Regions from separate parts of the Streptomyces sp. A0592 genome, predicted to be linked through region 1. Evidence: riboswitches for the same ligand, from Rfam matches in the RefSeq annotation. Region 1 holds a riboswitch; the other holds the start of a gene.
The links. A riboswitch is a leader RNA that binds a small molecule or an ion and turns the genes downstream of it on or off. The one in region 1 is predicted to bind ZMP and ZTP.
Positions count from the first base shown of each region.

Region 1 (6,802 bases):
TCGCGAAATGGGCCTCGGTGGCCGCGCGCTGGGTCGGCCGTGACTGCGTGTACCTGTCCACGGACGTGGCGCCGCCGCTGGCCTCTGCCTCCGCGCTGCTGCTCGGCGCCGGGTTCGTCGTACCGCTGGTCGGCGGTTCGGCGACGTGGACGGCCTTCGCCGAGTACCGGCGGCTGCGCCCGCTGTGGAAGGCGCTGCGCGGGTTCGCCGCGGCCCAGGGCCGGACTGTACCGCTGGCCTGGTGGTCCCCGGTGCGGATCCGGCTCGTCCACCGCGAGTCGGTCATCGACGACGGCATCCTGGCGCTGGCCGGCTGGTTCGACCCCCAGGTGCACGCCACCGCGTACGAGGAGGCCCGCGGCCGGGGCATGGACGAGGCGCGGGCCGCCACGGTCGCGGACGCGGCCGTACTGGCTGCCGCGTGCCGCCTCAAGGCGGCCGCCGCCCGCGGCTCCGGGGCGGGACCGGCCCCGCTCCCGGAGCCGCACCGGCTGGGCAACCGCCCCCTGACCGCCCTGGCCCACGCGTTCCGCACGTCCGCCTGAAGGACGGGAGAACGGCGAGCGCCCCGGACCGGGGTCCGGGGCGCTCGCGCAGCGGTGGGGCGAATCAGAGCCCGGCGAGGTCCAGCCCGGCCTGCGCCGCGGCGGCCTGCACGGTCTGCTCCAGCAGGACGGCGATGGTCATCGGGCCGACACCGCCCGGCACGGGCGTGATCAGCGAGGCCCGGGCCGCCGCCGACTCGAAGTGGACGTCGCCGACGTTGCCCTCGTTGTAGCCGGCGTCCAGGACCACCGCACCCGGCTTGATGTCCTCGCCCCGGATGAACTCGGCCTTGCCGACGGCGGCGACCAGCACGTCCGCCTGGCGCACGATCGAAGACAGGTCCTGGGTACGGGAGTGGCAGTAGGTGACGGTGGCGTTCTGCTCCAGCAGCAGCATCCCGGCCGGCTTGCCCAGGATCGCGCTGCGGCCGACGACCACGGCGTGCTTGCCGGTCAGGTCCACGTCGTAGGCGGCGAGCAGGCGCATGATGCCGCCCGGGGTGCAGGAGACGAAGCCCGGCAGGCCGAAGCCCATGGCCGCGAAGGAGTGCATGGTGACCCCGTCCACGTCCTTGCCGGGGGCGATGGCCTCGAAGGCGGCGTGCTCGTCGATGTGGTGCGGGACGGGGTGCTGGAGCAGGATGCCGCTGATCTCCGGGTCCTCGGACAGGGCAGTGATCGCCGCGACCAGCTCCTCGGTGGTGGTCGAGGCCGGCAGCTCCACGTGGCGGGAGGTGATACCGGCCTTCGCGCAGCGGTTCTGCTTCATGCGGACGTAGGTGACGGAGGCGGGGTCCTCACCGACCAGTACGGTCGCGAGGCAGGGCGCGGTACCGGTGCGCTCGGTGATCTTCGCCGCGAGGGCGGCGGTCTGCTCCGAGATGCGGCGGGCGAGGGCGGTGCCGTCCATCAGCCGGGCGGTGCCGGCGGCGGGGGCGGTCTGCTGGGCAGTCGTCACGGGATCTCCTGAACGTCGCTGCGGTGCGCGGTGCACGGATCGCGGTTCGCCCAGGCGCGCGGCAGTCGACGTACGGAAGGTCCTCCGGTACGCCGGGCCGCTCCCCGGTGGTGATCCACCCGAACGCCAGTCACGGCCCGCCGACCACTGTAGTCGACCAAATCGGTGGTCGCCCGGCGCCCGACCTGCGACGATCAGTACATGACGCGTACTTTCGACCATCTTGTCGCCGAGGCCGAGTCCGTGTCCGTGGACGGCTGGGACTTCTCCTGGCTCGACGGGCGGGCCACGGAGCAGCGTCCCTCCTGGGGGTACCAGCGCCTCATGGCCGAGCGCCTGGCCCGGGTCCGGTCCGTCCTGGACATCCAGACCGGAGGCGGTGAGGTCCTCGCCGGGTCCGGTCCCCTGCCGCCCCTGACGGTGGCCACGGAGTCCTGGCCGCCCAACGTCGAGCGGGCGACCCGGCTGCTGCACCCGCTGGGCGCGGTGGTGGTCGCGGACTCCGACGAGCCGCCCCTGCCCTTCGGCGACGAGGCCTTCGAGCTGGTGACCAGCCGGCACCCGGTGGCCATCTGGTGGGACGAGATCGCCCGGGTGCTGACACCGGGCGGAACGTATCTCTCGCAGCAGGTCGGCCCGGCGAGCGTCTTCGAACTCGTCGAATTTTTTCTCGGGCGCCAGCCCGAGGAGGTACGGCGCGCCCGGCACCCCGACGATGCGGTCGCCGACGCCACGAAGGCGGGCCTCGACGTCCTGGACCTGCGCTCCGAACGACTGCGCACCGAGTTCCACGACATCGGAGCCGTGATCTACTTTCTACGGAAGGTGATCTGGATGGTGCCCGGCTTCACGGTCGGGCAGTACCGGGACCGCTTGCGCGAGCTGCACGAACGGATCGAGCGCGACGGTCCGTTCGTCGCGCACACCGCCCGCTTCCTGATCGAAGCCCGCAAAACGGGCTGACGCGGAGGGCGGACGGATCCACGCCGGATCAGGTTGCCCGGCCGTAGCGTGGCGCAGGTCACTCAATTCAGCGCGTAACGAATCGACTCGGGCATGCGATGAACCGACAGGTGTCCTCGCGCGGCCCGGAATACAGACCCCCCTCGGGTCTGTTTCCCGAGTTCGCGCGATGATGTCCCGCCCACTCCCTATTTGTTCGCAACGAGAGGCTCCTTGTGTCGCTCAGCCCGTCCCGTACGTTCCCTCCGGAGATCGCCGAATCCGAGGCCCTCGTCGCGCTCGTCGAGCGCGGCCGCGAGCAGGGTCACATCAACGGTGACGACGTGCGCCAGGCCTTCGAGGCCGGCCGCATCCCGGTGGACCAGTGGAAGCGGGTCCTGCGCAGCCTGAACCAGGTCCTCGACGAGGAGGGTGTCGCCCTTCACGTCAGCGCGGCCCCCGCCACCAAGGCTGCCGCGAAGAAGCCCCGCAAGGCTGCCGCCGCCCCCGCCCGCACCGTGGCCAAGAAGGCCGCCGCCGCGCCCCGCCCCATCGGCGCGCGCAAGACCGCGGCCCCCGCCGCGGCCACCACGGTCACGTCCACGGCTTCGGCGATATCCGCTCCGTCGGCCGCGGCTGCGGAGGCGGCGCCGGCCGAGGCCGCCGCCGAGCCGAAGAAGCGCACGGTCAAGAAGACCGCCGCCAAGAAGACCGCCGTGAAGAAGACCGCCGCGGCGAAGAAGACCAGCGCCAAGGACTCCGACGAGGGCGAGACCCCGGCCGCCGAGGGCGAGGACTGGGCGGCCGAGGACCTCGTCGACGAGGCTGAGGAGGAGGCGGCCCCCAAGGCCGGCGCCCAGGGCTTCGTGCTGTCCGACGACGACGAGGACGACGCCCCGGCGCAGACCGTCATGGTCGCCGGCGCCACCGCCGACCCGGTCAAGGACTACCTCAAGCTCATCGGCAAGGTGCCGCTCCTCAACGCCGAGCAGGAGGTCGAGCTCGCCAAGCGCATCGAGGCCGGTCTCTTCTCCGAGTACAAGCTCGAAGAGGAGGAGGACCACAAGCCCGCATTCAAGCGCGAGCTGGAGATCCTCGTCGAGGACGGCCGCCGTGCGAAGAACCACCTGCTGGAGGCCAACCTCCGTCTCGTGGTCTCCCTCGCCAAGCGCTACACCGGCCGCGGCATGCTCTTCCTGGACCTGATCCAGGAGGGCAACGTCGGCCTGATCCGCGCCGTGGAGAAGTTCGACTACACCAAGGGCTTCAAGTTCTCCACGTACGCGACCTGGTGGATCCGGCAGGCGATCACGCGTGCCATGGCCGACCAGTCGCGCACGATCCGCATCCCGGTCCACATGGTCGAGATCATCAACAAGCTCGCCCGCGTGCAGCGCCAGATGCTGCAGGACCTCGGCCGGGAGCCCACTCCGGAGGAGCTGGGCAAGGAACTCGACATGACCCCCGAGAAGGTCATCGAGGTCCAGAAGTACGGCCGCGAGCCGATCTCCCTGCACACCCCGCTGGGTGAGGAGGGCGACAGCGAGTTCGGTGACCTCATCGAGGACTCCGAGGCGGTCGTGCCCGCGGACGCGGTCTCCTTCACCTTCCTCCAGGAGCAGCTCCAGTCGATCCTGGGCACGCTCTCGGAGCGCGAGGCGGGCGTGGTCTCCATGCGCTACGGCCTCAATGACGGCCAGCCGAAGACCCTCGACGAGATCGGCCGCGTGTACGGGGTCACCCGTGAGCGCATCCGCCAGATCGAGTCGAAGACCATGTCGAAGCTGCGCCACCCGTCGCGTTCGCAGGTGCTGCGCGACTACCTCGACTGAGTCGATCTCCACCAGCACGCCCCCGACCCGCGCACCGAGCGGGCCGGGGGCGTGCTGCGTCGAGGGGTGGGATCGTGGCGTCAGGAGGTTCCGCCCATGGCCGACACCCCGCTCCCGCCCCCTCCCGCGCAGCCCCCGACGTGGGGTCCGCGTCCCGAGGGCCCGCCGGCGCGCCCCGCTCCCGGCCCGAGGAAGCCGCACCGGGTCTTCTTCTGGCTCTTCCTCGCGGTCCAGCTGTTCTTCCTGATCTGGATCATCGCGGCGCTGAACGGCGCCGACGCCGACCCCGAGGCCTGTGCGGGGCTGACGGGGGACGCCCTGCAGGTGTGCCGGGACGCCGGGGACGTCGGCACCGCGCTCGGCGTCTGGCTGCTGGTCGCCTTCTGGGCGGCCGTGGACGTCATCCTCGCCACCACCTACGGCATCTACCGGCTCGGCCGCAGGCAGCGCACCTGAGGCGGTCCTCATGCGAGCCGGAAGACCGGGCCCCTGGGGGTGAAGGGGAGGGAGGCGCCCTCGGGGATCAGGTAGGCGTGTTCGCGGCGGACGCGCAGGGTGTCGCACCAGCCGTCCGTGATCACCAGCAGCGGCGCCGCGGGCGGGAAGTCCTCGGCGCGCTGGAGCAGGTAGACGCCCGGCTGCAGCACCGTGCCGCCGCGGCCGCGGACCCGGACCCGGCCCGCGATCTCGGTCGGCGGCACGTAGCCCGCGTCGTACGGCGCCGCGTCGCAGAACACGACGCGCGCCGCCGGTACGTCCCGGGCCTCGGCGTACGAGGCGATCGCGCCCAGCGCCTTGCCGAGCAGGGCGGCGTTCATCGACCCGGAGGTGTCGAGGACCACGCCGAAGGTGCAGCGGGCGATCTCCTCGGGCGGAAAGTACCGGCCCGCGCGCGGGATGTGCGGGGTCGAGGCCTGGCGGCGCGCCGGGCGGGCGTAGGACCGTACGGCCTGCGGCCTCGGCACGTACTCGTCGAACCAGCGTGCGAGCCGGGCGTCCCAGGGCACGGGCGGGTGGGCGAGGGCCCGGATCTCCTGGACGAGCCCGGCGGGCAGCAGGCCGCGCCCGCCCTGGACGTGCAGGTCGAAGCCCTGGACGAGGCCGCGCCGGTAGAACTCGTCGAGGTCCGCGTACGGGCGCCCCGCACCGTGCGCGAGGGGCTCGCCCAGGATGTCCCCGGCGCCCTTGCCGCGCAGGGTGGCCAGGCGCCGCATCCGGCGCAGGTCGGTGGCGATCCGGTCGTACACCTCCTCGACGGAGAGCCCGCGCAGCGCCGGGTCGTGCAGCAGCCCCTCGGGCATGGTGCCGATCCGCATCTCCACCAGCCAGTCGTTGACGACGTAGTCGGCGGCGACGTTGTGCAGGTACGGGTCGCGGCCGCCGCGGCGCTCGCCGTGGCGCAGGGCGGCGTGCAGCATCTCGTGGGCGAGGATGAACCGCCACTCGTTGTCCTCGAAGGTGCGCAGCGGGTTGATGTAGATCTCCCCGGCGGTGGCGCTGACGGCGGCGACGGCGATGTCCTGGGCGCGGGCCAGCTCGGCGTCGGCGACGACGGTCAGGCCGGCGGCGAGCCCGCCGAGCAGCGGGTAGGAGGACACGAACCAGTTCAGGGCCCGGTCCCAGGGGCGCTGAGCCACCCGTTCGCCGGTGGTCCGGTCACGGCGTCCGCCGGCCACGTCCATGGCGGCGGAGACGCTGCGGGTCAGGGCGGCGGCGAAGGCGGTCTGCCAGTCGGGGACGGCGGTGCCCCAGGTCCGCCAGGTGGTCAGGATCTGGTCGGGGGCGCGCCCGGCCGTGCCGCAGTGCTCGTAGGCGGCCGGGATGCCGTCGCGGCGCCAGCGGGCGGCGAGCTCGTCCTCGTCGCCGCCGGGGTACTGCGCGGGCAGGTGGTCGGGGGCGCGGCCGACCGGGAAGGTCTGCAGGAAGCGGTTGACGACGGTGCAGCGGGCAGCGAGGTCGAAGCCGTCCGGCTGGGTCCGGTTGTCGTCCTTGGCGGCCGGGACGTGGCCGAAGCCGAGGTGGAGCAGGGCGTGGGCGATCGTCCAGGCCCACTCGCGGGGTTCGGCCCGCCGGGTGGGGTGGACGTGGACGACGCCGTTGGAGGTGATGGCGGCCAGGCCCCCGTCCGGGGACTCCGGGCAGCCGGCCTCGCGGCAGATCTTGCCGTCGAGGGCGCCGAGGGCCGGGTTCTGCTTGACCAGGGCCAGGCCCTCGGCGAAGGCCTGGGTGGCCGGATCGGGCTTGGCGGCGGCCTTCGCCCGGGCCTTTCCGCTCCGGCTCACCGGCGGGCCTCGACCAGCCGGGGCATGTCGCGGGCGGCCTCGATGAGGAACCATCCGGGCAGCACGGGCAGCCCGTCGGCGTCGTCGGCGATGACGGTCTGGGCCACCTCGACGGAGATCTCGGCGAGCTGGACGAGGAGCGACTTGAAGCGGTACGTGTGCTGCCGCAGGGCGGGCGAGACGTGTTCCTTCTGCGCGGGGAGCTCCTTGAGCAGGCGGCCCCGGAAGGCCTCCGCGAGGTAG
Region 1 is NZ_SSBM01000006.1:266,197-272,998, reverse strand. It holds gene E6U81_RS12225 (MAB_1171c family putative transporter) at 1-545, shown strand, start outside; gene E6U81_RS12220 (bifunctional 5,10-methylenetetrahydrofolate dehydrogenase/5,10-methenyltetrahydrofolate cyclohydrolase) at 610-1,455, opposite strand; ZMP/ZTP riboswitch at 1,545-1,647, opposite strand; gene E6U81_RS12215 (methyltransferase domain-containing protein) at 1,705-2,466, shown strand; gene E6U81_RS12210 (RNA polymerase sigma factor) at 2,682-4,277, shown strand; gene E6U81_RS12205 (hypothetical protein) at 4,374-4,733, shown strand; gene E6U81_RS12200 (hypothetical protein) at 4,742-6,559, opposite strand; gene E6U81_RS12195 (MoxR family ATPase) at 6,556-6,802, opposite strand, start outside.

Region 2 (6,802 bases), on a different contig from region 1:
GCGCTCGCCGCCTCCCTGCCGTGACCCTGCGGGGTGCCCGGCGCGGCCGGAAGACCCGGGGCTCCGCCCCGGACCCCGCGCCTCAAACGCCGGCGGGGCCGGAGTTCGGCCCCGCCGGCGACTTCGGTTCGCCGAAGCGGGACAGGGCCAGGGAGCCGGCGACCGCCACCGCGAAGCCCGTCACCGCCAGCCACGTCAGGCCCTCCCGGGTGCGGTCACCGAGCCAGACCACGCCCACCACCGCCGGGCCGATGGTCTCGCCGAGCACCAGGCCCGCCGTCGCGACCGTCACCGAGCCGCGCGCCAGTGCCGAGGTGAGGAGCAGGAACCCGGCCGCCCCGCCCAGCAGGAGCGCGTAGAGGGCGGGGTTGGCGAAGTCCCACACCGAGTCGATGAGCCGCACCGAGACCTCCACCACCCCGAAGCCCGTGCCCGACCCCAGGCCGAGGACCAGCGCCCGCGGCCCGTCCGGCAGGCCGCCCGCCACCGCGCCGACCAGCAGCACCAGCACCGCCACCCCCAGCAGCCCCAGCTTCAGCGCGAGCGAACCCGTCCCGCCGCCCTCCTCGCCCGCGGAGAGCCCCAGCATCAGCAGCCCCAGGCACACCACGCCCACCGCGCCCCACTCCGCCCGGGACAACCGCACCGCCATCAGGCGCGACGCGACCACCGCCGTCACGGCCAGACTGGCGGCCAGCGCGGCCCCGACCACGTAGATCGGCACGTGCCGCAGCGCGATGATCTGCAGGACGAATCCGGCGCCGTCCAGGCCGAGGCCCAGCACGTAACGCCACTGCCGCGCGGCCCGCAGGAGCAGCGCCGCGTCCACCCCGGACCCGCTGCCCGGCTCCACCGCACGCGTCGCGACGGCCTGCAGAACGGACGCCGTACCGAAACACACCGCCGCACCCAGCGAACAAATCATCCCAATCAGCACGAACTGACTCTAGGTCACGGATCTCACGGCGGCCGGATTCCATCGGCCGGGGAGCCCGCTCTAGTCTGTCGGGAGCACGCCAGGCCCCAGGGGGAGCAGCAGACATGGACATCAGCAGCACCAACCAGCGCCGTATGCGCTCCGGCGCCGTCGCCCTCGGAGGCATGGGCCTGCTCGCGGCCACCCTCGTGGCCTGCGGCAGCAGCGACGAACCGGACCGCCGCTGCGCGTCCCGCTCCACGCTGGACCATCTGAACAGCAAGGAGTGCAAGACCGGCGGAACCGGCGCGTACTACTACGGCGGCCACGTCACCAACGGCAAGGTCAGCGGCGGCAGCTTCGACAAGTCCGCCGTCACCCGCGGCGGCATCGGCGGCCACTCCAGCTCCAGCGGCGGCTGATCAGACGATGCAGCGCCACACCATCGAGCCCCGGCCCGGCTGGCAGAAGACGGTAGAGGAACAGGGGCTGATCTATCCCCTCACCCGCTACCCCGACGACTCGCTGCGCCCCTACTGGGACGAGAGCGCCTACTACTCCTTCTCCCTCCCCGAGGTCGAGGCGCTGGAGAACGTCGTCGAGGAACTGCACGCCATGTGCCTGGCCGCGGCCGCGCACATCGTCGAGCACGACCGCTTCGCCGACCTCGGCATCACGGACCCGCGGCTCGCCGGGCTGATCGCCGAGTCCTGGCGCCGCCGGGCCGAGCAGCCCTCCCTCTACGGCCGGTTCGACCTGCGCTACGACGGCAGCGGCAGCCCGGCCAAGATGCTGGAGTACAACGCGGACACCCCGACCTCCCTGGTGGAGGCGGCCAGCCCGCAGTGGTTCTGGATGGAGGAGCGGTTCCCCGGCGCCGACCAGTGGAACTCCCTGCACGAGCGCCTCGTCGACGCCTGGCGCCGCCAGGCGGAGCTGCTGGCGCCCGGCCCGCTGCACTTCGCGCACTCCGAGACCGACGAGCTCGGCGAGGACCTGATGACGGTCGCCTACCTCCAGGAGACCGCCGACCAGGCCGGCCTGGAGACGCATGCCCTCTCCGTGGAGCAGATCGGCTGGGACAGCCTGTCCGGCCGGTTCGTCGACGAGAAGCTCCGCTTCATCCGCAGCTGCTTCAAGCTCTACCCGTGGGAGTGGCTGGCCACGGACGAGTTCGGCCCGCAGGTCCTCGGCACCTACGACCACGGCGGCGGATCCGGCACCACCTGCTGGATCGAGCCGCTGTGGAAGATGCTGCTCTCCAACAAGGCGCTGCTCGCCATCCTGTGGGAGCTCTTCCCGGAGCACCCGAACCTGCTGCCCGCCTACCTCGACGGCCCGCGCGAGCTGGCGGAGCCCGGGTCGGACGGATACGTGGCCAAGCCCCTCCTCGGCCGCGAGGGCGCGGGCGTCACCCTGCACGAGCCGGGCCCGGACGCCGAGCCGTTCGTACCGGAGCCGGGGGAGCGGTACTGCTTCCAGGGACTGGCCCCGCTGCCCGACTTCGACGGCAACCGGGTGGTGCTCGGCGCATGGGTCGTCGAGGACGAGGCGGCGGGGCTCGGCATCCGCGAGTCGGCGGGGCCGGTCACGGACGAGTACGCCCGCTTCCTGCCCCACGTCATCCTCTGAACGCCACCCTCTGAAACTCCGCGTGCTCGGCGCGTCCTACGCGCCGAGCACCGACCGGAGCTGGTCCAGGCCCCAGTCCAGGTCCTCCTTGGTGATCACCAGCGGCGGGGCGATCCGGATCGTCGAGCCGTGGGTGTCCTTCACGAGCACCCCGAGCTCCATCAGCTTCTCGGAGATCTCCCGGCCCGTACCGCGGGAGGGGTCGATGTCGACGCCCGCCCACAGCCCGCGGCCACGGACGGCGGTCACGGCGCCCCCGCCGACGAGCAGGTTCAGCTCGTGGTGGAGGTGGTCGCCCAGTTCGGTGGCCCGCTGCTGGAACTCGCCGGTCCGCAGCATGGCGACGACCTCCAGGGCGACGGCGCACGCGAGCGGGTTCCCGCCGAAGGTGGACCCGTGCTGGCCGGGCCCGAACACCCCCAGCACGTCCCGGTCGGCGACCACCGCCGACACCGGCACCACGCCGCCGCCGAGCGCCTTGCCGAGGATGTAGACGTCCGGGACGACCCCCTCGTGCTCACAGGCGAAGGTCTTCCCGGTCCGGCCGAGCCCCGACTGGATCTCGTCGGCCATGAAGAGGACGTTCCGCTCACGGGTCAGCTCCCGCACGCCGGCCAGGTACCCGGCGGGCGGCACCAGCACCCCCGCCTCGCCCTGGATCGGCTCCAGCAGCACGGCCACGGTGTTCTCGGTGACGGCGTGGGCCAGCGCGGTGAGGTCCCCGTACGGGACGATCTCGAAGCCCGGCGTGTACGGGCCGAAGTGGTCGCGGGCGTCGTGGTCCGTCGAGAAAGAGACGATCGTCGTGGTCCGGCCGTGGAAGTTGTCGGCGGCCACCACGATCTTGGCGTGTCCGTCCGGGACGCCCTTGACCTGGTAGCCCCACTTGCGGGCGGTCTTCACCGCCGTCTCCACGGCCTCCGCACCGGTGTTCATGGGCAGCACCATCTCCTTGCCGCACAGCGCGGCGAGTTCGGTGCAGAAGTCGGCGAACCGGTCGTGGTGGAAGGCGCGCGAGGTGAGCGTGACACGCTCCAGCTGGTCCCGCGCGGCGTCGATCAGACGGCGGTTGCCGTGCCCGAAGTTGAGCGCGGAGTAGCCGGCGAGCATGTCGAGGTATCTGCGGCCCTCCACGTCGGTCATCCACGCGCCTTCCGCGGACGCGACGACCACGGGCAGCGGGTGGTAGTTGTGCGCGCTGTGCGCGTCGGCGGAGCGGATGGCATCAGCTGTTGTCGACACGGGGTCTCCGATCGTCCGTCTGGCCGGTGAAGCGGTGACGAGGGTGGCGTCACCTTCTTATCGTCGCTCGTATCCCGGACATGGAAACCTGTTCGCGGCGCGCCCGCTAGGGTGTTCGTACGCACGGCGACTGGCGTACGGAGAACCAACTCCGGGGGAGTCGTGCGCGCTCGACCGCATTCAGGGCCGCTCGCCTGGGCCTCGCGGGGTACCGATCACATCGACCCCGGAGGAGCCCGCCATGTCCGCGAGCCGCCATCCCGCCCTGTCCGCGACCGACCCCGAACTGGCGTCCTTCGTCGCCGCGGAAGAAGTCCTGCAGGCGCAGACCCTGCGCCTGATCCCCAGCGAGAACTACGTGTCCGCGGCCGTTCTCGAAGCCTCCGGCACGGTGCTGCAGAACAAGTACAGCGAGGGCTATCCCGGCCGCCGCTACTACGAGGGCCAGCAGAACATCGACCGGGTCGAGGCCCTGGCGGTCGAGCGGGCCAAGGGCCTGTTCGGCGTGGACCACGCCAACGTGCAGCCGTACTCCGGCTCCCCGGCCAACCTGGCCGTCTACCTGGCCTTCGCGCAGCCCGGCGACACGGTCATGGGCATGGCCCTGCCGATGGGCGGCCACCTGACGCACGGCTGGGGAGTCTCGGCGACGGGCTCGTGGTTCCGCGGCGTGCAGTACGGCGTCCGCGCCGACACCGGCCTGATCGACTACGACGCGGTGCGCGAGCTGGCCCTCGCGGAGCGGCCCAAGCTGATCTTCTGCGGCGGCACCGCCCTGCCGAGGACCATCGACTTCGCCGCCTTCGCGGAGATCGCGCGCGAGGCGGGCTCGGTCCTGGTCGCGGACGTCGCCCACATCGCCGGCCTGATCGCGGGCGGCGCGCACCCCTCCCCGGCGGGGCACGTGGACGTCATCTCCACCACGACCCACAAGACCCTGCGCGGTCCGCGCGGCGCGATGCTGATGTGCCGCGAGGAGCACGCGAAGGCGATCGACAAGGCCGTTTTCCCCGGCCTGCAGGGCGGTCCGCACAACCAGACGACGGCCGGCATCGCGGTGGCGCTGCACGAGGCGGCGCAGCCGTCCTTCGTCCGGTACGCGCACGCGGTCGTCGCCAACGCCAAGGCGCTGGCCGCGGCCCTGCTGGAGCGGGGCTTCGACCTGGTCTCGGGCGGTACGGACAACCACCTGATCCTGATCGACCTGACGGGCAAGGAGGTGCCGGGCAAGGTCGCGGCCAAGGCCCTGGACCGGGCGGGGATCGTCGTGAACTACAACACGGTCCCGTTCGACCCGCGCAAGCCGTTCGATCCCTCGGGCATCCGGATCGGCACGCCGTCGCTGACGTCGCGCGGGCTGTCCGCGGAGCACATGCCGCTGGTCGCCGACTGGATCTCGCGCGCCGTGGACGCCGCCGCGAAGGGCGACGAGCGGGCCCTGGCCGCGATGCGCACCGAGGTCGCCGACCTGATGGCCGCCTTCCCGGCCCCGGGCCTCCCGCTGTCCTGACCCGCGGCACCGCTGCCGGGGGCGCCGCCCCCGGCTCCCGCGCCTCACACGCCGGCGAGGCGGGGGCCGGGGCTCCGCCCCGGCCCCCGCCTCGATTCCGGCGGAGCCGAAGATCCGGCCCCGCCGACGATCGGGGCGCGGGTGCGGGCGGCGCCCACGGGCACCGCGCGGCGGGAGGAACCGGCCGAGTGCGGGCGTGAGCCCGCTCCGCACCTGAGAGAATGGAGCCATGGCTTCTGATCGTCCTCGCGCGCTCTCCGGCATCCAGCCCACCTCCGGTTCGTTCCACCTCGGGAACTACCTCGGAGCCATCCGCCAGTACGTCGCCCTCCAGGAGACGCACGACGCGTTCTACATGGTCGTCGACCTGCACGCGATCACCATGCCCCAGGATCCGAAGGACCTGCGCGCGAACACCCGCCTCTCCGCCGCGCAGCTGCTGGCCGCCGGCCTGGACCCCGAGCGCTGCACGCTCTTCATCCAGAGCCACGTCCCCGAGCACGCGCAGCTCGGCTGGGTGATGAACTGCATCACCGGCTTTGGCGAGGCCAGCCGGATGACCCAGTTCAAGGACAAGTCCGCCAAGGGCGGCGTCAACAGCGCCAGCGTCGGCCTGTTCACGTACCCGATCCTCCAGGTCGCCGACATCCTGCTCTACCAGGCGGACGCCGTCCCCGTGGGCGAGGACCAGCGCCAGCACATCGAGCTGACCCGCGACCTGGCCGAGCGTTTCAACGGCCGCTTCGGCCAGACCTTCACCCTCCCGCAGGCGCACATCGTCAAGGAGGTCGCGAAGATCTACGACCTCCAGGACCCGGCGATCAAGATGTCGAAGTCGGCGTCGTCGCCCAAGGGCCTGATCAACCTCCTCGACGAGGCCAAGGCCACCGAGAAGAAGATCAAGAGCGCGGTCACCGACACCGAGGCCGAGGTCCGCTTCGACACCGAGAAGAAGCCCGGCGTCAGCAACCTGCTCACGATCTACTCCACCCTCACGGGCGAGTCGATCCCCGCCCTGGAGGAGCGGTACGTCGGCAAGGGCTACGGCGCGCTGAAGACGGACCTGGCCGGCGTGATGGTCGATTTCGTCACACCGTTCAAGCAGCGCACCCAGGAGTACCTGGACGACCCGGAGACGCTGGACTCCATCCTGGCCAAGGGCGCGGAGAAGGCCCGCGCGGTCGCCGCGGAGACGCTCGCGCAGGCGTACGACCGCCTGGGTCTGCTGCCCGCCAAGCACTGACGAACGCAACTACGGACAGACGGCTCTGGCACGAAGAGGGGTCCTGGCCCCACACTGGGGCGGCAGGAGTCCACAGGGTCCAGCGAAGGAGAGATACGTGGGGACCGTAACGCTCGGCGTTTCGATCGCGGTCCCGGAGCCGTACGGCAGCCGCCTCCAGGAGCTGCGCGCGGGCTTCGGGGACGCCGCCGCGCACGGCATCCCCACGCACGTCACCCTCGTACCGCCGACCGAGGTGGAGGCGGACCGGCTCCCGGCG
Region 2 is NZ_SSBM01000005.1:209,805-216,606, forward strand. It holds gene E6U81_RS10265 (PLP-dependent aminotransferase family protein) at 1-24, shown strand, start outside; gene E6U81_RS10270 (hypothetical protein) at 83-925, opposite strand; gene E6U81_RS10275 (hypothetical protein) at 1,042-1,338, shown strand; gene E6U81_RS10280 (glutathionylspermidine synthase family protein) at 1,346-2,548, shown strand; gene rocD (ornithine--oxo-acid transaminase) at 2,585-3,790, opposite strand; ZMP/ZTP riboswitch at 3,907-3,997, shown strand; gene glyA (serine hydroxymethyltransferase) at 4,032-5,300, shown strand; gene trpS (tryptophan--tRNA ligase) at 5,530-6,543, shown strand; gene E6U81_RS10300 (2'-5' RNA ligase family protein) at 6,641-6,802, shown strand, end outside.
Region 2: it holds a riboswitch for ZMP and ZTP, as region 1 does, so the genes downstream of both, glyA (serine hydroxymethyltransferase) here and E6U81_RS12220 (bifunctional 5,10-methylenetetrahydrofolate dehydrogenase/5,10-methenyltetrahydrofolate cyclohydrolase) in region 1, are expected to answer to the same signal.